DNA from 3 places in the Streptomyces sp. NPDC002055 genome. Region 2 is predicted to be linked to each of the others. Evidence: riboswitches for the same ligand, from Rfam matches in the RefSeq annotation. Region 2 holds a riboswitch; each other region holds the start of a gene.
The links. A riboswitch is a leader RNA that binds a small molecule or an ion and turns the genes downstream of it on or off. The one in region 2 is predicted to bind cobalamin.
Positions count from the first base shown of each region.

Region 1: linked by a shared signal. The riboswitch ahead of ABT112_RS16430 (SCO2321 family membrane protein) and the one ahead of ABT112_RS00565 (energy-coupling factor ABC transporter permease) in region 2 are both predicted to bind cobalamin.
Region 3: linked by a shared signal. The riboswitch ahead of ABT112_RS24610 (ABC transporter substrate-binding protein) and the one ahead of ABT112_RS00565 (energy-coupling factor ABC transporter permease) in region 2 are both predicted to bind cobalamin.

Region 1 covers NZ_JBEOXS010000023.1:7,432-14,397, forward strand. Annotated here, with positions in the region: gene ABT112_RS16415 (ferredoxin) at 131-364, opposite strand; gene ABT112_RS16420 (aldehyde dehydrogenase) at 364-1,824, opposite strand; gene ABT112_RS16425 (Strvi_7410 family MBL fold metallo-hydrolase) at 2,077-3,132, shown strand; adenosylcobalamin-variant (AdoCbl-variant) riboswitch at 3,270-3,364, shown strand; gene ABT112_RS16430 (SCO2321 family membrane protein) at 3,539-4,903, shown strand; gene ABT112_RS16435 (SCO2322 family protein) at 5,147-5,830, shown strand; gene ABT112_RS16440 (CbiQ family ECF transporter T component) at 5,827-6,966, shown strand, end outside.
Region 2 covers NZ_JBEOXS010000001.1:126,381-133,346, reverse strand. Annotated here, with positions in the region: gene ABT112_RS00580 (energy-coupling factor ABC transporter ATP-binding protein) at 1-762, opposite strand, end outside; gene cbiQ (cobalt ECF transporter T component CbiQ) at 759-1,508, opposite strand; gene ABT112_RS00570 (energy-coupling factor ABC transporter substrate-binding protein) at 1,513-1,881, opposite strand; gene ABT112_RS00565 (energy-coupling factor ABC transporter permease) at 1,878-2,570, opposite strand; cobalamin riboswitch at 2,600-2,794, opposite strand; gene ABT112_RS00560 ((2Fe-2S)-binding protein) at 3,010-3,747, opposite strand; gene ABT112_RS00555 (chaplin) at 4,015-4,254, shown strand; gene ABT112_RS00550 (GNAT family N-acetyltransferase) at 4,507-5,073, opposite strand; gene ABT112_RS00545 (VOC family protein) at 5,191-5,928, opposite strand; gene ABT112_RS00540 (FUSC family protein) at 6,080-6,966, shown strand, end outside.
Region 3 covers NZ_JBEOXS010000044.1:4,233-11,198, forward strand. Annotated here, with positions in the region: gene ABT112_RS24600 (NAD(P)/FAD-dependent oxidoreductase) at 1-1,174, shown strand, start outside; gene ABT112_RS24605 (NAD(P)/FAD-dependent oxidoreductase) at 1,366-2,805, opposite strand; cobalamin riboswitch at 3,036-3,213, shown strand; gene ABT112_RS24610 (ABC transporter substrate-binding protein) at 3,250-4,251, shown strand; gene ABT112_RS24615 (FecCD family ABC transporter permease) at 4,328-5,302, shown strand; gene ABT112_RS24620 (ABC transporter ATP-binding protein) at 5,299-6,246, shown strand; gene ABT112_RS24625 ((2Fe-2S)-binding protein) at 6,243-6,966, shown strand, end outside.

The sequences.
Region 1 (6,966 bases), on a different contig from region 2:
TCGGCGGATTGCGGGCGGCGGGTGCCCGACGGACCGTCATGAGCGGTCGCGGGGGCTGGAATACTCAGGGCCGGGGATCCGGTTGCGACCGAGCCCCGGCCGGGAACAGCCCGCGCCGGGCGCGCACCGCTCACTCCTCCGGCGGGAACACCGCCTCCCCCGTGCCGTCGAGGCTGATCAGGATGGCCTCGACGGGGCAGCCCTCGGCCGCCTCCAGCAGCGCCTCGGACGCCTCCGTGCGGGGTTCGGCCGGGTGGGACTGGCGGGCGGAGTCCAGCCGGAAGCCGCTGGGCGCGGTGCCCGCGCAGAAGCCCGAGCCGATGCAGACGCTGCGGTCGACCTCGATGTGCCAGCGGTCGCTCATCAGTCGCCCTCCCAGCCGGCGGGGAGATGGATCATCTTGTGCTCCAGGTACTCGGCGAAGCCCTCGGGCCCGAACTCGCGCCCCAGCCCGCTGTTCTTGTAACCGCCGAACGGGCCGAGCATGTCCAGGCTGAAGGTGTTCACGGAGTAGGTGCCGGTGCGCACCTGCCGGGCGATGTCGATGCCGTGGGCCACGTCCGCGGTCCAGACGCTGCCGGACAGCCCGTACTCCGAGTCGTTGGCGATCCGGACCGCCTCGGCCTCGTCCTCGTACGGGAGCAGGCAGATCACCGGTCCGAAGATCTCCTCGCGGGCGATCCGCATGGAGTTGGAGACGCCGCCGAAGAGGGTCGGCTCGACGTACCAGCCGCGGTCGGGCGCCGCCGGCCGGCCGCCGCCGGCGAGCACCTTGGCGCCTTCCTCCTGTCCGAGCCGGATGTAGTCCAGGGACCGCTGCTGCTGGCGGCGGGTGACCAGCGGACCGACCTGGGTGGCCGGGTCGAGCGGGTCGCCGACGGCCAGGGCGCCGGCCGCGGCGGCGAAGCGTTCGGCGATCTCGTCGTAGTGGCTGCGCGGGGCGAGGATCCGGGTCTGGGCGACGCACGCCTGACCATTGTTCATCCAGGCGTTGGGGACGATGCCGGCGACGGCGGTGTCGAGGTCGGCATCGGGGAGGATGACCGCCGCCGACTTGCCGCCGAGCTCCAGGGTGACCCGGGTCAGGTTGCGGGACGCGACCTCCATGACGCGCTTGCCGGCCGCCACGGAGCCGGTGAACGACACCTTGTCGACGCCGGGGTGGCCGACCAGGTACTCGCTGACCTCGCGGTCGGCCGGGAGGATGCTGAGCACGCCTTCGGGCACCCCGGCCTCGGCGGCGATATCGGCGAGCAGCCAGGCGTCGAGCGGGGTCTCGGGCGACGGCTTGAGGATCACCGAACAGCCGGTGAGCAGCGCGGGGCCGAGCTTCGCGGCGGCGACGAACTGCGGGACGTTCCACGGGACGACGGCCGCGACCACCCCGACCGGCTCCCGCCGGACGAGGATCGGCCCGAGCGCCCCCTGCCGGCGCTCCTCCTGCGCGGTGTCCCGGGCCACGGTGATCGCCGCGTCCCACACCATCATCGCGCCGAGGGCCTGGGCGAGGACGCTCCAGGCGTAGGGGGAGCCGTTCTGCGCGCTGATGGTCCGGGCGATCTCCTCGTGCCGGACGGCGATCGCGTCCTTGATCCGGGTGACCACCTCGATCCGTTCGGCGAGGGGCGTACGGGCCCAGGGCCCGTGGTCGAAGGCCTCGCGGGCGGCGGCGACGGCGCGGTCCACATCGGCGCGCGAGGCGTGCGGCACGCGCCCGATGACCTGCTCGGTGTGCGGCGAGACCACCTCGATCACGTCCGGGCCGAGCGGGTCCACCCACGCGCCGCCGATGAACAGCTGTCCGTGCTCGATGAGGTCGGTCATCGCCTCTGCCTCCCCGCCGTCCGGCCGGCCCGCAGCGAGCGGGGCCGCTCGAGAATGGTCTGCCGCAGCAAGTATCTGACGCAGCATCAGAACTGATACCAGTTCCCGTTACAGTGGGCAATGCGTCGGCCGTCTCCCGCCCGCGGGGCTCCGGTCCGGCCGGCTGCGGTGGAGAACGCGTTTCACCGCTCGCTCGGGGCACGGGACCAGGCGGGGAATCCGCTGGGCGAGGGCTCCATGGAGGAGGGCTCCATGACGGAACCGGCTGCTCCGGTGACCGACCACGGCGGCGGGGTGTGGAGCATCCCGGTGCCGATCCCCGACAACCCGCTCGGCCACACCCTGGTGCACCTCCTGGACACCGGCCGCGGACCGGTTCTGATCGACACCGGCTGGGACGACCCGGCCTCCTGGGACACCCTCGTAGCCGGTCTCGCGGCGTGCGGGACGTCGGCCACCGAGCTGCACGGCGTGCTCGTCACCCATCACCACCCCGACCACCACGGGCTCTCCGGGCGGGTGCGCGAGGCGTCGGGGGCCTGGATCGCGATGCACCCCGCGGACACCCGGGTCGTGCGCCGGGTCCGCGCCGCCCGGCCCGCGCTCTGGCTCGACCACCTGATCGGGAAGCTCGAGGCGGCCGGGGCGCCGGAGGACCACCTCCGTCCGCTGCGCGCGGCCCGGTCCTCCGGCCGGGACCCGGCGCTGCCCGGCCTGCGGGCCGCACTGCCCGACCGCGCCATCGTCCCCGGCGAACTGCTCGATCTGCCGGGCCGGAGACTGCGGGCCGTCTGGACACCCGGACACACCCCGGGCCATGTCTGTCTGCACCTGGAGGAGGACCATCCGGCCGCCGGGCGGACCGGCCACGGCCGGCTGTTCTCCGGCGACCATCTGCTGCCCACCATCAGTCCGCACATCGGCCTCTACGAGGACCCCGACGCCGTCACGGCCACCGACCCGCTCGGCGACTACCTCGACTCCCTGGAGCGGGTCGGTGCCCTGGCCCCGGCCGAGGTGCTGCCCGCCCACCAGTACGCCTTCCCGGACGCGGCGGCCCGGGTGCGGCAGCTCCTGGCGCACCACGAGGCACGGCTGGCCGGGCTGCGAGATCTCCTCGGGACCCGCGCGCTCACCCCGTGGCAGCTGGCCGAGGCCATGGAGTGGAACCGGCCCTGGGAGCAGATCTCCCCCGGGTCGCGGAACATCGCCGTCTCCGAGGCGGAGGCCCATCTGCGGCGCCTGGTGACGCTGGGGAGGGCGGAGCCGGTCCCGGGCAGCGGGCCGGTGGAGTACCGGGCGGTGTGAGGGGGCGGGCGGCGGATGGTGAGAGGCGCGTGCGGGGCCGGCGGGTATTCGGACCGGTTGCGAGGTGCCCGTGGCGGCACGGCGCATCGGGCGCCCATGGGCCTCCTTGCTACGGGCCGGTAGAGTGTGCCAGTCGATACCGCATCCCTCAGGGGAAAGCCGGTGCAATTCCGGCACTGACCCGCAACCGTGAGGCGCCGCTACGGCGTCGAGTCGGAGTGCCCTGGCGGATGTGACCGGCTCCTGTCTCCGGACGGGCCGTCCCACGGCCGCGCCCGGAGGCCGGCACCGTCGAGGAATACGGAGCCGGAGCCCGGTGCCCCGCCGCGTGCGCACGCTCCCGTACGCACGGCCGCGCGGTGCGCAGCGGATCCGGCCGCGTCCGCTCACCGAAAGGCACCGCCCGATGCTGCATCACCCCGGGGAGATATCCCCGCGCCCCCGGCCGGGCGGTCTCCCCCGGCACAGCAGACTCCGTCGCGCCGCCGCGCTGACGGCCGTCTCCGCCGCCCTGTGCGTGACCGCCGCTCCGGCCGCGTTCGCCGCCGACTCTCCGAAGCCCGCGGCCCCGGCGAAGCTCCCGGCCGGGCTGTACGGCACCAAGGACCCGAAGTTCGACGCCGTCTGGCGGCAGTCGGTGGCCCTGATCGCCCAGGACACGGTGAAGGTCACGCCGGCCCCCGAGGCCGTGGACTGGCTCGCCGGCCAGCAGTGCGCCTCCGGCGGCTTCGCGGAGTTCCGCGCGGACGCCGGCAAGGAGTGCGACAAGAAGACTCCGGTGGACAGCAACGCGACCGGACTCGCGGTGCAGGCGCTGGCCGCGGTCGGCGGCCACGGCGACGCCGTGAAGAAGGCCGCGAACTGGCTGAAGTCCGTGCAGAACGAGGACGGCGGCTGGAGCTACCTCCCCGGCGGCCCGAGCGACGCCAACTCCACCTCGCTGGTGATCGGCGCGCTCGTCGCGGCGGGCGAGAAGCCGGAGGACGTCACGGCGGGCAAGAAGCCGGGAGAGAAGTCCGGCAAGAAGTCCGGCACAGCGGGCAAGTCGCCGTACGACGCGCTGCTCACCTTCCAGCTCGGCTGCGACGACAAGAAGGGCGAGCGCGGGGCGTTCGCCTTCCAGCCGGACAAGAAGGGCAAGCTCGCGCCGAACGCCGACGCGACGGCTGCCGCGGCGCTCGCCGGGCTCGGCAAGGGCCTCGTCGTGGCGGCGCCCGCGAAGGCCGCCGAGAAGGCCGAGCCGCTCGACTGCGGCTCCTCGGACGCGCAGGACACCCGCGAGCCGGACGAGGCGGCCGGCGCCGGCGCCGCGTACCTCGCGGAGACCCTGCGGAAGAGCGACGGGCACCTGTCCACGCTCGCCCCGGGTGCCGACAAGCCCACGCCGGACTTCGCCAACACGGCGGACGCGGTGACGGCCCTGGCGGCCGGCGGCCACCAGGACGCGGCACGCGCCTCGCTGACCTGGCTGGAGCACCACGCGAAGGCCTGGTCGAAGGACAACCCGGCGGGCCTGGGGGCGCTGGTCCTCGCCGCCCACGCGACCGGCGCCGACCCGCGGGACTTCGGCGGGCAGGACCTGGTGCGGCAACTGAACGCCACCGGCCCGAAGCCGGCGGCGCAGGCCCCGGCAGAGGGCGGCGACGCGCAGGACACCAAGGAGGAGGGGAACGGTTCGGGCGGTATGTCGACGGCCTGGACGGTCGGCGCGTTCCTGGTCGCGGGCATCGGGATCGGCTTCCTGATCAGCGGCCGCAAGAAGAAGGCCTAGACGATGGTGGTGGGCGTGCGCGGTCCGGCGGACCGGGGCGAGAACGGGACGGTGCCGGGGATCGGGGACGAACACGGATCCGGGCTCGCGTCCAGGCTCGCGTCCGGACTCGCATCCGGACTCGGCTGTGAGCACCGGCCGGGATTCCGGGCTCTGTTCCGGATGTGGTTCCGGTCGTCGTTCCGGGATTCGCTCCGGGATTCGTTCCGGCCGCGGTCCGGCCGGCCGGCTCCGGCCCGGGGCGTGACGGCTGTCGCGACCGTCGCGACCGTCGTGGCCGGGGCCGTGCTCGCCGTCCTCGGCGCCGCGCCCGCCCACGCCCAGGGCTACCGCTACTGGTCGTTCTGGGACCGGAAGGGCGAGAGCTGGGTGTACGCCACCCAGGGCCCGGCCACCGAGCGCCCCGCGGACGGCGAGGTGCGCGGCTTCCGCTTCGCCGTCAGCGCGGATTCCAAGGATGCCGAACAGCCGCGCGGCTCCGCCCGCTTCGGCACCCTCTGCGCCGATACCTCCGCCAAGGCGGGCAGCAAGCGCGTCGCGGTCGTGCTGGACTTCGGCACGGCCGCGGACGCGCCCGACGGCGAGCGCCCGCCGGCCCCCCGTACGGAGTGCGCGAGCGTCCCGGAGGACGCGACGTCCGCGGAGGTGCTGGCCGCGGTGGCGAAGCCGCTCCGGTACGACTCCGGCGCCCTGCTCTGCGCCGTCTCCGGCTATCCGAAGAAGGGCTGCGGCGAACAGGTCGCCGACGGCGGGGGCAGGGGCGGCAAGCGCGGCTCCGCCGAGGAGTCCGTGTCCGCGGGCTCCCCGTCCTCGTCGGAGGCGGACGGCGGTGACGACGGCCCGTCCGTCGGGCTGATCGCCGGCCTCGCCGCCGTACTGGCCCTCGGTGCCGCCGGCGGGTGGCAGGCCCGTCGCCGCCGCGGATGAGTAGCGAGCACGGCCGGGCACCCGCACGGGCCCCGGAGACGGACACCCGGACCGCCGCACCGGCACAGCGGTCCCGCACCGGGTGGCGGGTCCGGACAACGCTGCTCCCCAAGGGCGGGCGGGCTCCGGAAGCGACGCGCAGCAACGCCCTGCACGCCGGGGCGTGGTGGCTGTGGGCCCTCGGGCTGGCCACCGCCGCGTCCCGGACCACCAACCTGCTGCTGCTGGGGCTGCTCGTGGCCGTCGCGGGCTATGTCGTCGCCGTGCGCCGCACGGACGCGCCCTGGGCCCGCAGTTACCGCGCCTTCCTGCTGCTCGGCCTGTCGGTGGTGGTGATCCGGCTGGTCTTCTCGGTGATCCTCGGCTCGCCGATCCCGGGCAGCACGACCCTGGTCACGCTGCCCGAAGTGCCGCTGCCCGACTGGGCGCAGGGGGTGCGGATCGGCGGCCGGGTCACGCTGGAGTCCCTGGTCTTCGCGTTCTACGACGGGCTGAAGCTGGCCGCGCTCCTCGCCTGCCTCGGCGCGGCGAACGCCCTCGCCAACCCCGCCCGGCTGCTCAAATCCCTCCCCGGCGCGCTGTACGAGGTGGGCGTCGCGGTGGTGGTCGCCATGACGTTCGCCCCGAACCTCGTCGCGGACGTGGTGCGGCTGCGGGCCGCCCGCCGGCTGCGCGGGCGCCCCGACAAGGGGATCAAGGCGGTGCTGCAGATCGGGCTGCCGGTGCTGGAGGGCGCACTGGAGCGCTCGGTGGCGCTGGCGGCCACCATGGACGCCCGCGGCTACGGGCGCACGGCACAGGTCCCGCCCGCCGTCCGGCACACCACGACCGCCCTCACGCTGGGCGGGCTGCTCGGCGTCTGCGCCGGTACGTACGGCCTGCTGGCCGCCGAGGGCGCCGGGTTCGGCCTGCCGTTGCTGCTGGTGGGGGTCGCGGCGGCGCTCGCCGGACTGCGGCTGGGCGGCCGCCGGTCGGTGCGCAGCCGCTACCGCCCGGATGTCTGGGGGGTGCGGGCGTGGCTGGTCTCCGGCTCCGGCGCCGCGGTCGCGGCCCTGATGATCGGTTGCGCGGCCCGGGATCCGGCGGCCCTGCACCCGTCGGTGGTGCCGTTGGCCGCGCCGTCGCTGCCGCTGTGG
Region 2 (6,966 bases):
CCGCAGCACCTCGGCCGCCGCCTGCCCCCACGGGCGCCGCAGCCGGGCCTCGTCCAGCAGCCGCCCGTCGGCCAGCAGTTCCGCGGTCGGCCCGGTGCGCAGGCCGTCCGGGGCGAGGACGGCGGTGTCGTCCGCCCAGCGCAGGGCCAGGTCCACGTCGTGCGTGGCCATGACCACGGTGGTGCCCGCCGCCCGGAGCCGTTCCAGCACCTCCAGCAGCCGTTCCTGGCCGTGCGGGTCGAGGCCCGCCGTCGGCTCGTCGAGGATCAGCACCCGCGGTCGCATGGCCACCGCTCCGGCGATGGCCGCTCGCTTGCGCTGCCCGTAGGAGAGCAGATGCGTGGGGCGGTCGCGCAGCGCGGTGATGTCCAGCGCGGCGAGGGCGTCCGCGACGCGTTCGCGCACCTCCGGTTCCGGGAGCCCCAGGTTCATCGGGCCGAACGAGACGTCCTGCCCGACCGATGCGGCGAAGAGCTGGTCGTCCGGGTCCTGGACCACCAACTGCACCGTGGTGCGCAGCCGGCTGAGCCCCGCGCGGCCGTAGGAGACCGTGGTTCCCTCCAGGCGCAGTTCGCCCGCCGAGGGCCGCAGGCCTCCGCTGAGCAGCCGCAGCAGGGTGGTCTTCCCGCTGCCGTTCCGGCCGAGCAGTGCCAGGCTGCGGCCGTCGCGGATGCCGAAGGTGACGTCGTCCAGGACGGCCGGCCCGTCCTCGTAGGCGTATCCCGCGCCGAGGAGTTCCACCAGGTGCGATCCTGCGGTCATGGGGTGAGCCTTTCGAGTGCGAGCGTGAGGGCGGCGATCCCCGCCAGGAGTGCGACGGACGCGGCCACGAAGCGCCGGGAGACCTCGGATTCGGCCACCAGGACGCGGAGCGAGCCGTCGTAGCCGCGGCCCGCGAGCCCTGTCTGCAGCCGGGCGGCGCGCGCGAAGGCCCGGACGAACACGGTGGCTCCGAGCCCGGCCAGCGACCGCCAGGCCGCGGCCCGTCCGGACTTGCCCAGCCGGGCGGCCTGGGCCTGGCGGACCCGGGAGACGGTGTCCAGGAGCAGGAACGCCATCCGGTAGGTGACCAGGGCGACATCGACGACCGCGGGCGGCACGCCCGCCCGCGCCAGCCGGGGCAGCAGGTCGGACAGGGGCGTGGTGAACGAGAAGAGCAGCACCCCGAGCGACGCGGCGGAGGTGCGCAGCAGCAGCTGTCCGGCGTGCGCGGGCCCGTCCGGAGCCAGGGAGAGCGGGCCGTGCGGGCCGCCCAGCCGGACGAGGAGCGGCAGGGCGCCGGTGACGCAGAAGCCGAGCGGGATGCGGTAGGCCCGCCACAGCTGACGGGGCGGCACGGCGGCCGGCCCCAGCAGCAGGACGAGCGCGGCCACCACGACGAGGAGCGACCCCGGCCACGGCGGCAGGCAGACCGCCGACACCGTCAGGCCGAGGGCGAGAACGGCTTTGTCCAGGGGGTGGCGGCGGCGCCAGCGACTGCTGTGCGCCGCCGCGTCGATGGGCAGCACGCGGCTAGGCTGCGGTCTCGCGGTCCGGCGTCGCCGCCCCGTCCTGGGACCCGGAGCCGTCCTGGGACGTGGCCTGCTCCGCACCCTGACGGCGCCCGCGGCGCAGCCCGAAGTAGTACGCCAGAACACCCGCGCCGAGTGCGGCCTGGAGGGCGAACAGCGCGGACTCCACCTCGCCGGACGGCGGTTCGTAGAGCGGGCTGAACCAGGGCTCGTAGTCCGGCCGGATCTCGGTGATCGCGGACTCGGCCTGGGCGTCGGCGCCCGTGAAGGGCTCCTTCTTGTGGTCCCCGAGGCCGAGCGCGAGCGGCAGCACCGCAAGAGCGACGACCAGCACCAGCAACAGCAGGTTGATCTTGGTGTGACGCTTCATCGGGCAACGGCCTCCTGCTTCTCCGCGCGGCGGGACAGCACGCCCAGCCGGATCAGATCCCCCTTGCTGGACTGCGTCAGCAGGCGCATCACCAGCACGGTGAGGATGCCCTCGCTGACCGCCAGCGGGATCTGGGTGACGGCGAAGATGCCGCCGAACTTGGCGAGGGAGCCGAGCACTCCGGTGCCCGGGTCGGGGAAGGCCAGCGCGAGCTGCAGGCTGGTGACGCAGTAGGTGCTCAGGTCCGCGACGAACGCCCCGGCGAACACGGCGGCCATGAGCGGTGCGCCCAGCCGCCGGACCAGCCGGTACACCCCGTATCCGGCCCAGGGGCCGACGATCGCCATGGAGAACGCGTTGGCCCCGAGCGTGGTGAGCCCGCCGTGGGCGAGCAGCAGCGCCTGGAAGAGCAGGGTGATCGTGCCGAGCACCGTCATGATGGGCGGCCGGAACAGGATGGCCCCGAGTCCGGTGCCCGTCGGGTGCGAGCAGCTGCCGGTCACCGACGGGATCTTGAGGGCGGACAGGACGAAGGTGAAGGCTCCGGAGGCGCCGAGCAGCAGCGTGCTCTCGGGGTTCTCCTTGACCTCGCGGGACAGGGACCGGACGCCGTGGACGACGAACGGGGCAGCGGCGGCGCCCCAGGCGACCGCGTGCAACGGGGGCAGATACCCCTCGGCTATATGCATGGGAAAGCGAACCTCTCCAGCACCTCGTGGATGGACGACGCGCCCCGGCCGGTCTCCTGGCTGACGGGTCATGCCGTCCGGACTCCGCCTTCCCGGGCACCGAGCCGGCGGCTCGGCGTCCCAGTGGCTCCCCGAGGGGTGGAACCGGACTTCCCGATCACAGTGGCGAGGGCCGCACCGGTTTCATCACCGGTTTCCCGTACACCAAGGCCCTGAGAGGTTAGTGGGCAGCACGCTCCGGCCACAACCGGGGATCGGTATCGGCCACCGGCGGAGGGCAGGAGCAACGGTGCGCTTGCGGGGCGCGGGCAGCCAACCGCGCGCCCCTCGGGTGAGCATGGTCACTGCCCCGCGGGCGAGCGCGTGGTGGCACGGAGCATCTGCTTGGCCATGGAGTACCCGGCACTGCCCCGCGAGCACACGCGGGGTGGCCGTCGCTTCAGGCGAGCGCGCAGTCGCCGCAGAGGCCGCCGCCCGGGACCCGGTAGTAGAGACAGCAGCTGCGCCGGGTGAAGCCGCCGCCCGCGAGGGTGCCGGTGCCGTGCAGCGGCGGCTCCCGGAACAGCTCTCGGACCAGCGCCGACGCCGTGTCCGCGGCTTCGGCGCGGCCCCGTGCGCGGCAGCCGTCGCGCAGGACGCGGTACGAGCCGAACAGCGCCGACCCGGCGTTGCCCCAGAGCAGTTGCCCCGAAACCGGACATACGGACCGCACGGCGCGGTGCAGGGGTACGAGGTGGCCGTCGACCACCGCCGCGCGCAGCCGGTCCGCCGAGGTGCCGGGATCGGCCGCGGACACGGGGCCGTCCGCAGCGGACACGGGGCCGGGCAGCCAGAGTTCGTCCGGGGCGCTCCGGTCCGGGTGCCACCACAGCCGCTCCGGGGAGAGGTCGGGGAGGGTGCCGGCGAGCACGGCGGAGCCGAGCGCGAGGGACCACAGCCGGGCGGCGAGCCCCTGGAAGACGAGGGACGCGCCCACCCGGAGCTCGTCCGTGCCCAGCCGGCCGGCCACGGTGGTGATCCGGGCGCGCAGCGGGCCGGGGTCCGCGCAGAGCTCCGCGAACGGCACATACCCGTGGGCACGCGGCTCCTCCCCCGGCGCCTCCGCGGTCCGCACGGCGAAGAACGGACCCGCCTCGGCGACCCGGCGCAGGCCTTCGGCCATGGACGTCCCCGGCATGTGACTCCTCTCCGTCGCCCTCGGGATTCTCCCGTACGGACCGACGGCGGCCGGGAGGGCCCCGGGGCGGGACGCTCCGCCCCCGGGCGGCGGGGCGGGCGGGGCGATAGAGCGGCTGAGCGGCGGCAACACCGCGCCCGCCACTCACTCGATCGGGCTAAAGCCACCCACAAGGCGCATCTTCACCTCGTCCGGTGCGTTGATCCGGTTCCCTGCTTGTCACAGGCAGGGAACTTTCTTTCTGTACGACTGAAAAGAGTTTGCGTCATGTCGCGTATTGCCAAGGCCGCCGTTCTGGCCGCCACTGCCGGTGCCGCCCTCTCCGCCGCCGCTGGTGCGGCGGTCGCCGACTCGGGCACCCAGGGTGCCGCCGTGTTCTCCCCGGGCATCGGTTCGGGCAACCTGGTCCAGGCCCCGATCCACGTGCCGGTCAACGCCTGCGGGGACACCGTGAGCGTCATCGGTGTCGCCAACCCCGCCCTCGGGAACTCCTGCGTCAACCGCTGAGGTTTCCTTCGGTCGGCAGGACCCTGTCGACCGGTGACGTCGGGGCCCCCGGGCCCTGACCGCTGAGGGGTGCACGCCGGGCAGGCATTCCGGCTCCTCCGCCCCCTCGGCTGTGGCGCCCGTCCACGGGACGGCGGGCGCCACTTTCCTGTTTTCACACCTCGACGGGCGCGAGGTGAAGCGCCTCCGCGGCCTCCCTCGCCTGCGCGCCCGACACCCGCCCGCGCCCGGCCCCACCGCGGTGTCCCTGCGTCAGCCGTGGGCGCGGTCGGTCGGCATGCGCACGGGTTCCGCCAGGTCGGAGGGGCGGATGCGGTACACGTTGAGCCGCATGTCGTAGTACTTGGTCGTCTCCCCCACCCATTCCATGCCGATCCGGCGGGCCGTCGCCGCGGCCTTGGTGTTGTTGGGGCGGGCGACCGCGAACAGTTCGTCCACGCCCTGTTCGAACGCCCACCGGACCACCGCGACACCGGCCTCCGTCGCATAGCCGCGGCCCCAGGCGTCGGGGCTGAGCTGCCAGCCGATCTCCAGGTCCTCGTCGTAGGGCGGCAGCATCCGGATGACGACCCCGCCGACCACCCGGTCGTCCTCCCGGCGCTGTACGGCCCAGCGGCCCGACGGCCGCACCAGGTTGGGCTGCGACTCCTCCCACGCCTGGAGGACGGCGCGCATCGCGGGCAGGTCGCCGACCCGGTGCATGGCAGGCGTCAGCCAGTGGGCGACCTCCTCGGCGCCGTAGATCCGCAGCGCGGCCTCGGCGTCGCCGGGGGTCCAGTCGCGCACCACGAGCCGTTCCGTACGCAGCGGCGCATGCATGCTCCTCACGCTAGCCGGAGCGGGGCGCCACGGCCTCTCGGCGAGGCGCGCGCCCGGTGTTCAGGCGGCGGGCGCTGAGGCGGCGGCGTTCCGGCGGCAGCGTTCAGACGGCGGCGTTCAGGCGGCGGCGCCGGTCCCCGTGGTCACCGTGAAGAGGCCGCCCTGAGGGTCCCGGAGGGTCGCCGAGCGGCCGATCGAGGAGTCGTCCGGCTCGCCGGTGACCGTGCCGCCCGCGCGGACGGCCGCCTCGGCCGCGGCATCGACGTCCGGCACCCGGAAGTAGACGTTCCAGCGGGGGCGGACCTGGGGGTCCGGATCCGCCTCCACACCGCCCCCGCGCAGCCGCGCCACCTTCTGCCCGCGGGCCAGGACCACCACGGCGTCGTGCTCGTACTCGACCTCGCAGCCGTCGGGCCGTCCGGAGGCCCAGTCGAAGACCTCCGCGTAGAAGATGGCCGCGGCGAAGGCGTCGCGGGTGCGCAGTTCCAGCCACGCCGGGGCGGAGCCGGCGCCGACGCGCCATTCGGGAAGGACCTCGCCCTCCCAGAAGCCGAACACCGCTCCGGCCGGGTCGGCGGCCAGCGCGGCGCGGCCCTTGCCGTAGGTGAGGGGGCCGACCGCCACGGTCGCGCTGCGCTCCCGGATCCGGGCGGCCACCGTGTCGGCGCTCTCGGCGGCGAAGTAGACGGTCCAGGAGACGGGGACCGCCATGGTGTGGGCCAGGGCCCCGATACCGGCCACCGGCCGGCCGTCCGCGAGGGCGACGCAGAATTCGTCGCCCAGGGTGCCGGGGCGGAAGGTCCACCCCATCACCGCTCCGTAGAAGCTCTGGGCGGCCTCGAGTTCCCGCGTCATCAAACTCACCCAGCAAGGCGCTCCGTGCACCGCGCGCGTCGAGGACATGTCCGCCACTGTGCCATCCGCCGCATCCGTTCGCCCGCCGACCCACCACGGATGGACCGGCGCAGGTGACGCTCCCGCCCGACCCGGCGCGATCATGTGAACTGTGCCTGCAGTCCGGGAGACCGCCGTCGGCCTGATCCGGCGGCGCAACGATCCGATCGTCGTGCAGACGGTGCGCTGCACCGTGGCCGCGACGCTCGCCTTCGCCGCCGCGGAGTGGCTCATCTCCGGCGGTCCGCCGCCGCTGCTCGCACCGCTGACGGCGCTGCTGGTCGTCCAGGTCAGTCTCTACGCGACGCTCACCACCGGGATGCGCCGGGTGAACAGCGTGGTGGCGGGCGTGCTGATCTCCTCGGCCTTCAGCGCCCTGGTGGGTCTGAGCTGGTGGAGCCTGGGTCTGCTGATCCTCGCCTCCCTGGTGGTCGGGCACATGGTGCGCGTCGACGAGTTCGTGCCGGAGGTGGCGATCAGCGCGATGCTCGTGCTGGGCGTCAGCCATGTGGCCCAGGCGGCGTGGAGCCGGGTCGCCGAGACCCTGATCGGTGCGGCGACCGGCATTCTGCTGAACGCCCTGGTCGCGCCGCCGGTGCTGGTGGAGCCCGCCGGCGAGGCCATCGCCGGTCTCGGCCGGCGGATGCGGGCGCTGCTGATGCAGATCTCCCGGGAGCTGGAGCGCGGGGCGACCCGGGAGGACGCGGTCCGGTGGCTCCACGGGGCGCGGGTGCTGGACAACGAGATCGCCCAGGTCGACGCGGCGCTCAACCGCGCGGACGAGAGCATGAAGTTCAATCCGCGGGTGCGGGAGGGGCTGCTCGCCCGGCTGGTGCTGCGCAGCGGTCTGGACACCCTGGAGATCTGCGCGGTGGTGCTGCGCACCCTGTGCCGGTCGCTGACGGACCTCTCGCACCGGCGGCGGAGCGAACCGGTGTACGAGGGGCAGGTGGCCGCCGTGCTGAGCGAGCTGTTCCTGCACATCGCCGACGCCGTCGA
Region 3 (6,966 bases), on a different contig from region 2:
GGAGCCGCACCCCGGCGGGCTCACCCGCCACTGCCGTCACCGCGGATTCGGCGTGAGCGACCTGCACCGGCTGCTGACCGGCCCGGACTACGCCCGGCACCTGGCCGACGCGGCCGTCCGCGCCGGCGCCGTCCTGCGCACCGGGGTCGGCGTCACCGGCTGGGCGGGCCCGCTCACCGCGGCCGTCACCGGCCCGGCCGGACCGGAACGCCTCACGGCACGGGCCGTCGTCCTCGCCACCGGCGCCCGGGAACGGCCCCGCAGCGCACGCCTGGTGCCCGGCACCCGCCCCGCGGGCGTCCTCACCACCGGCCAGGCCCTGCGGTCCCTGCACGGTGAACTGCCGTCCCTGCACGGTGGACCGTGGCCCCTGCACGGTGCACAGCGCGACACGGTCGGCCGCCGCGCCGTCGTCGTCGGCGCCGGGCCGTCCGGCCGCACCACGGCGCTCGCCCTGCGCCGGGCAGGGACCGAAGTCGTCGCCACAGTCACCGACTTGCCCCGCCACCGGACCTCCTGGGCACAGACCCTCCCCACCCGGTCGGCCCGGGAGATCCCGCTGCTCGCGGACACCACCGTGACCGGACTCCACGGCCGGGACCGGGTGGAGAGCATCGGGCTCCGGCACCGCGACGGCCGGACCATGACGCTCCGCTGCGACACGGTGGTGTTCACCGGCGACTGGATCCCCGACCACGAACTGGCCCGGACCGGCGGCATCCCCCTCGCCCCCGGCTCCCGCGGGCCGTCCGCCGACACCGCGTTCCGCACCTCCGAACCCGGGGTCTTCGCGGTGGGCACCCTGCTGCGCCCCGGCGAGTCCGCCGGTACCGCCGCCCGGGACGGCGCGCTCGTCGCGGAGCCCGTGCTCCGCCACCTGGCCGACGGGGGATGGCCGCCCACCCGGGTGCCCGTGCTGGCCGAAGCACCGCTGGCCTGGGTTGCCCCCGACCGGATCGGCCCGGCGAACTCCCTTGCCGCGCCCGGGAGGTTCAGCCTGGAACCGGCGGAACCGCTCGTCCGGCCGCGGCTGATCGTCCGGCAGGACGGCCGGATCCTGCACCGGCAGCGCGTCTGGGGTCCCGCCGTGCCCGGGCGGCCGGTGCGGCTCTCCGCGGCATGGCGCGAACGGGCCGTGGCCCACGGGGGTCCGGTGCTGGTCTCCGTCGGGTGAACGGGTGCCGGCGGAGGGGGAGATGCCCTGTGGAGGGCCGGGGCGCTGTCGGGGGCGGCGTCACGGGGAACCCCTTCTCCTGAACGGCCCTCCAGGCGGCCGCCGTTCAGGAGAAGTTCAGGAGAAGTTCAGGAGAAGAGGCCGGGGCGATGGGCCGACGGCGGGGACGAGCGGCCCCCGCCCGGCGCCGCTCACCGCCCCGAAATGACCCCCGCCAGCCGGGCGAACGCCGAGGTGTGCGGCAGGCCGGCGCTCTCCCGCCGGTCCGCGGCCCGGAACAGGGCGTGGATCAGATGAACCCCCGCCCACCGCAGCGGCTCCGGCTCCCAGGGCCGCACCTGCCGCCCGACCCAGGGCAGCGCGGTCAGGTCGGTGTCCTGCCGCAGCAGGAGGTCCCGCAGCGTACGGCCCGCCAGGTTGGACGTCGTCACCCCACTGCCCACATAGCCGCCAGCCCACCCCAGACCGGTGGTGTGGTCCAGCCGGACCGTGGAGCACCAGTCGCGCGGCACGCCGAGGACACCGCACCACGCGTGCTCCACGGCGGAGTCCGCGGCGGGCGGGAAGAGCCTGACGAGCGCGCGCCACAGGGCGTCCACGGTCTGCGGCCGGGTGACGCCCCCGGTGTCCGTGCGCGAACCGAAGCGGTACGGAACTCCCCGGCCGCCGAGGGCGATCCGGCCGTCCGCCGTGCGCTGGGCGTAGATGTAGGCGTGGGCCGTGTCGCCGAGCACCTCCCGGTTCCGCCAGCCGATCCGCTCCCACACCGCGTCGGACAGCGGCTCGGTGACGATCATCGAGCTGTTCATCGGCAGCCACTGACGGCGCAGCCCGGTGATGCTCGCGCTGAACCCCTCCGTCGCCCGGATGACATAGTCGGCGGTCACCCTGCCCCGGTCGGTGCGGGCGGTGGCCCGCCCTCCGGCGTTGCGGGGGAGGATCTCGGTGACCGTGGTGCCCTCCAGGATGTCGACTCCGCGGGCGGCCACCGCCCGGGCCAGCCCCGACGCCAGCGCCGCGGGCTGGACGGCGGCGGCGTGCGGTGTCCAGGCGGCCGCGGACGCCCCCGCCACCGGCACCCGCTCCGCCCGTTCCGTCGCGTCGAGCAGCCGCAGGTCCGCCTCCGTGAAGCCCCAGGCGCGCTGGTCCTCGACAGCGGCCAGCAGTCGCGCCTGCTGCGCGGGGCCGACCGCGACGCGCAGCATGCCGCCCTTGTGGATGCCCGCGTCGATGCCCTCGGCGTGCGCCACCGAGATCACCTCGTCGACGGACCGGAACAGGGTGCGCTGCATCTCCCGCACCGCGGGCCGGCCGTGCTGCGCGGCGTAACGCTCCCGGGCCCCGGCGAAGCCGTGGTAGAGCCAGCCGCCGTTCCGTCCGGAGGCGCCGAATCCCGCGAACTCCCGCTCCAGCACGGCGATCCGCAGACCGGGCCGGTCCCGGGCGAGGTAGTACGCCGTCCACAGACCGGTGTAGCCGCCGCCGACGATCGCCACGTCGTAGTCGCGGTCCCCGGGCAGCGCGGGCCGGCGCCCGGGCGGGCCGCCGTCCCGGTACCAGAAGGAGACACCGCCGTTGACGAAGCCGTCCGCCAAGGGCGCCGTACGAGGTGAGGTCCGGCCGTGGTTCATCCGTGGGCCCCGCATTCCCGGTGGTCGCAGACCGTTCAGCGTAGGCGGTGCCGGCCCGGCCCGCACAACCCCGCTCGGTACCGGAACACCCTGTCGGCACCGGGCGGCGGAGAACAGCGGCCGCTCCGGCCTGCCGCGTCCCGGGCGGGCGCCGTCCCCCACGGGCGCGGTTCCCGCAGGGCGACGAGCGGCGCAGGTCACGGGCCCGCGCCCTGGGCGGGCTGATCGCGCTCTGACAGAATGCGGGTGTTCACGAGGCGGCGGAACCAGGGAAGCCGGTGCGACTCCGGCACGGTCCCGCCACTGTGACCGGGAAGCCGCTTCGAACGGTGGTGTGCCGCACGGCGCACCGCGCCGGGACGGGCCGCTCCCCGGGAGTCAGACACCGGACTGCCGCCTTCAGCACCGACCAGGGGACGCGGATCCCCCGGAGGAGGCATGCCCATGTCCCGGTTCCCGGGGTCACTGCGCGTCCGGACCATCACGGCGGCCCTGCTGCTGCTCCCGCTCACCGGCTGCGGCCTCGCGCCCACGGACGACCCGCCCGCCGACGGCCGTCCCGCCGCCGCGAAGGGCTTCCCGTACACCGTCACCAACTGCGGTGTGAAGACCACGTTCACCGCTCCGCCGAAGCGGGCCGTCACCCTGAACCAGCACGCCACCGAGGTCATGCTCGCCCTGGGCCTGGAGAAGCGGCTGGCCGGCACCGCCTACCTCGACGACCGGGTGCTGCCCCGCTTCCGGGACGCCTACCGGGGCGTCGACGTCCTGTCCGACAAGTACCCCTCGTACGAGAAGCTGATCGCCGCCGGGCCCGACTTCGTCTACGGCGGCTACACCAGCGCCTTCGACAAGAGCGAGGGCCGGGACCGCGCTTCGCTGGAGAAGAGCGGGGTGCACACCCGGCTCAACATCGAGAGCTGCGGCCGCGGTCCGGTGCGGGTGGACCGGCTGCGGCAGGAGATCCGCGAGACCGCGCGCACCTTCGGCGTCCCCGAGCGGGCCGACGCCCTCCTGGCCCGCCAGGACCGGCAACTCGCGGCCACGGCCAAGCGGTTGAAGGGCGCTGACCGGCCGTCCGTCCTGGTCTACGACAGCGGCGACAGCGCGGCGTTCACCGCGGGCGGCAAGGGCATCGGCAACGAGATCGTCCGCCTCGCCGGCGGCCGGAACGTCTTCGCCGACCTCGACCGCACCTTCGGCGACGTCTCCTGGGAGAAGGTCGTCCAGCGGCGTCCCGAAGTGATCGTGATCTACGACTACGGCGGCACCCCGGTGGCGGCCAAGAAGAAGCGGCTGCTCCGGGACCCGGCGCTGGCCGACGTCCCGGCGATCAGGAACAAGCGCTTCGCGGTGCTGCCACTGTCCTCCGCCGTGCTCGGCGTGCGGGTGCCCGAGGCGGTCGACTCACTGGCCCGGCAGCTCCACCCCGGACACGGCGGCTAGTCCGGTGCTCCGCCGAATACCGCGCACCCCGGCGGGCCGGCTCCGCTGCTCCCTCGTCCTCGCCGGGCTCGCGGCCGTGTTCGCCGTGGCGGCGGTCGCCGGGCTCGCCCTGGGACCCGTCCGGATCCCCGCCGGCGACGTGCTGCGCATCCTCGCCGGGGACACCGGGGCCGGTCCGTTCACCACGATAGTGCGTGACGTCCGGCTGCCGCGGGTCCTGCTCGGCGCTGTCGTCGGCGCCGGACTCGCCGTCGTCGGGACCGTCCTCCAGGCCCTGGTCCGCAACCCGGTGGCCGACCCCTTCCTCCTCGGCATCTCCTCGGGCGCCTCGACCGGCGCGGTCCTCGTGGTGGTGCTCGGTCTCGGCGCGGGAGCAACCTCCTTCGCCCTGCCGGCCGGTGCCTTCGTGGGATCGCTCGGCGCTCTCGTCGCCGTCTACGCCATGGCCCGCCGCGGCGGGACGATGACCACCGGCCGGCTGGTCCTGGCCGGGGTGGCCGTGCAGTACATCCTCTCCGCCCTCACCAGCCTGGTGCTCGTCACCGCCGCCGAGGCCGAACACCTGCGGGCCGTGCTGTTCTGGACCCTCGGCGGTCTCGGCGGCGCCCGCTGGGACGCACTGCTCCTGCCCGCGGTCGCCCTCGCCGTCGGCACCGCCGTGCTGATGGCCCTCGCCCGGCCGCTCGACCTGCTGCTCGTCGGCGAGGAGGGGGCCACCGTCCTCGGTCTGGACACCGGACGGTTCCGGGCGGCCGTGTTCGTCCTCGCCTCGCTGGTCACCGGGGTGCTCGTGGCCGTCAGCGGAGCCATCGGCTTCGTCGGCCTGGTGGTGCCGCACGCCGCCCGGATGGCCGTCGGGGCCGGACACCGCGCCCTGCTCCCGGTGTCGGCCCTCGGTGGCGCCGCCTTCCTGATCTTCGCCGATCTGCTGGCCCGGACCGTCGCCGCCCCGGCCGAGGTCCCCGTGGGCGTGCTCACCGCCCTGGCCGGCGGCCCCTGCTTCCTGTGGCTGCTGCGCCGCAGCTCCCGTACCGAAGGGATCACCGGATGAGCGCCCGGACTCCGGCGCCCGCGGAACTGCGGGCCGAGGCCGTCTCCTTCCGCGTCGACGGCGCCCCCGACGGGCGTCCGATCCTGGACTCCGTCGACATCGAGGCCCGGCCGGGGGAGACCGTCGGCCTCGTGGGCCCCAACGGCAGCGGCAAGACGACCCTGCTGCGGTGTGTCTACGGCACGCTGCGGCCCACGGCGGGCCGCATCCTCCTCGACGGCCGGGACATGGCGGAACTCGGCACCAAGCGCCGGGCCCAGCGCATCGCCACCGTCCCACAGGACGCCGGTGCCGTCTTCGGGCTGACGGTCCGCGACATGGTCGCCATGGGAAGGTCCCCGCACAAACGCTTCTGGGAGACCGACACCGCCGACGACACCGCCCGGGTGCGGGACGCCCTCGCCCGGGTCGGCGCGGACGGCCTGGCGGACCGGCACGTCGAGGAACTCTCCGGCGGCGAGCGCCAACGTGCCCTCGTCGCACGGGCCCTGGCCCAGGACCCGGCGCTGCTCGTCCTGGACGAGCCCACCAACCACCTCGACATCCGGCACCAGCTGGAGGTCCTCTCCCTGGTCCGCGCCCTCGGCACCACGAACCTGCTGGCCCTGCACGACCTCAACCTCGCCGCCTACTACTGCGACCGGATCCACGTGCTGGCCGAGGGCCGGGCGGTGGCCTGCGGTCCGCCCGCGGCCGTGCTGACGGAGGACATGCTGGCCGAGGTCTACGGGGTGCGCGCGGAGGTGGGCGTCCACCCGGTGACCGGCGCGCCGACGGTGCTCTACCTGCCACCGGAGGCCGAACACCGGGCCGAGCACCGGGCAGACCACTCTCCCGAACACCGGGCCGGTGACCGGGAGACGAACCGGGGCGGGAGGGCCGCGCCGGTGGCCGGCAGGCGGCGTATGCCCGCGTCGGGGGCGGCCACGGGCGGGCAGGCGTGAGCGCCGCGCCCGGCGGAGCCGTCGGTGGTGCCGGTGGTGCCGCGGCCGGTGCAGCCGCCGGTGACGCCGCGATGGGGGACCCGGCCGACGCCGCCGGGACCGAAGCGGCCGGGACCGAAGCGGCCGAGACCCAAGCGGCCCAAACCGACGCGGCCGTGCCCGACGCGGCCCTGCCCGATGCCCCTGCCGACGCCGGCGGGACCGGGTCCGACGCCCCGTCCGGTACCGGCATGACCGGGGCCGACGCCCCCTCCGGTACCGCCGCCGACATGACCGGTCCGCCGGCTCCGGAAGCGGCCGCGCACGGGCCGCGCTACGCCCTGGGCCAGGTGTCCGGCACAGGCGGCTCGTGGGCCACCGGCCCCGACCTGCTGCCCGCGGACCGGCTGCTGGACCCCGGGAGCCAGGAGCTGGACCGGCTGCTGACCAGCGAGTACGAGGGGAGCGGCCACCGCACCGCCCACGCCGCGGCGCTGACCCTGATCGCCGTCTACGCGGGCCGGGTCACCGCGGCGGCCGTACTCCAATGGGCCCTGGACGGACGGGTTCCGGACCTGCGGGCGGAGAACGTCCTGGTGCGGCCGTCGGGGCACGGCATCGGCGGCGTGTGGCTGCGCCGGAACCGGATGCTGACCGGGGCCGCGACGGCAGGGCTGCCGGCGGCGGTCCGGCCGGGTGCGGCCGCACCGGCCGCGCTCTGCGGACACGTCGGGACATCGG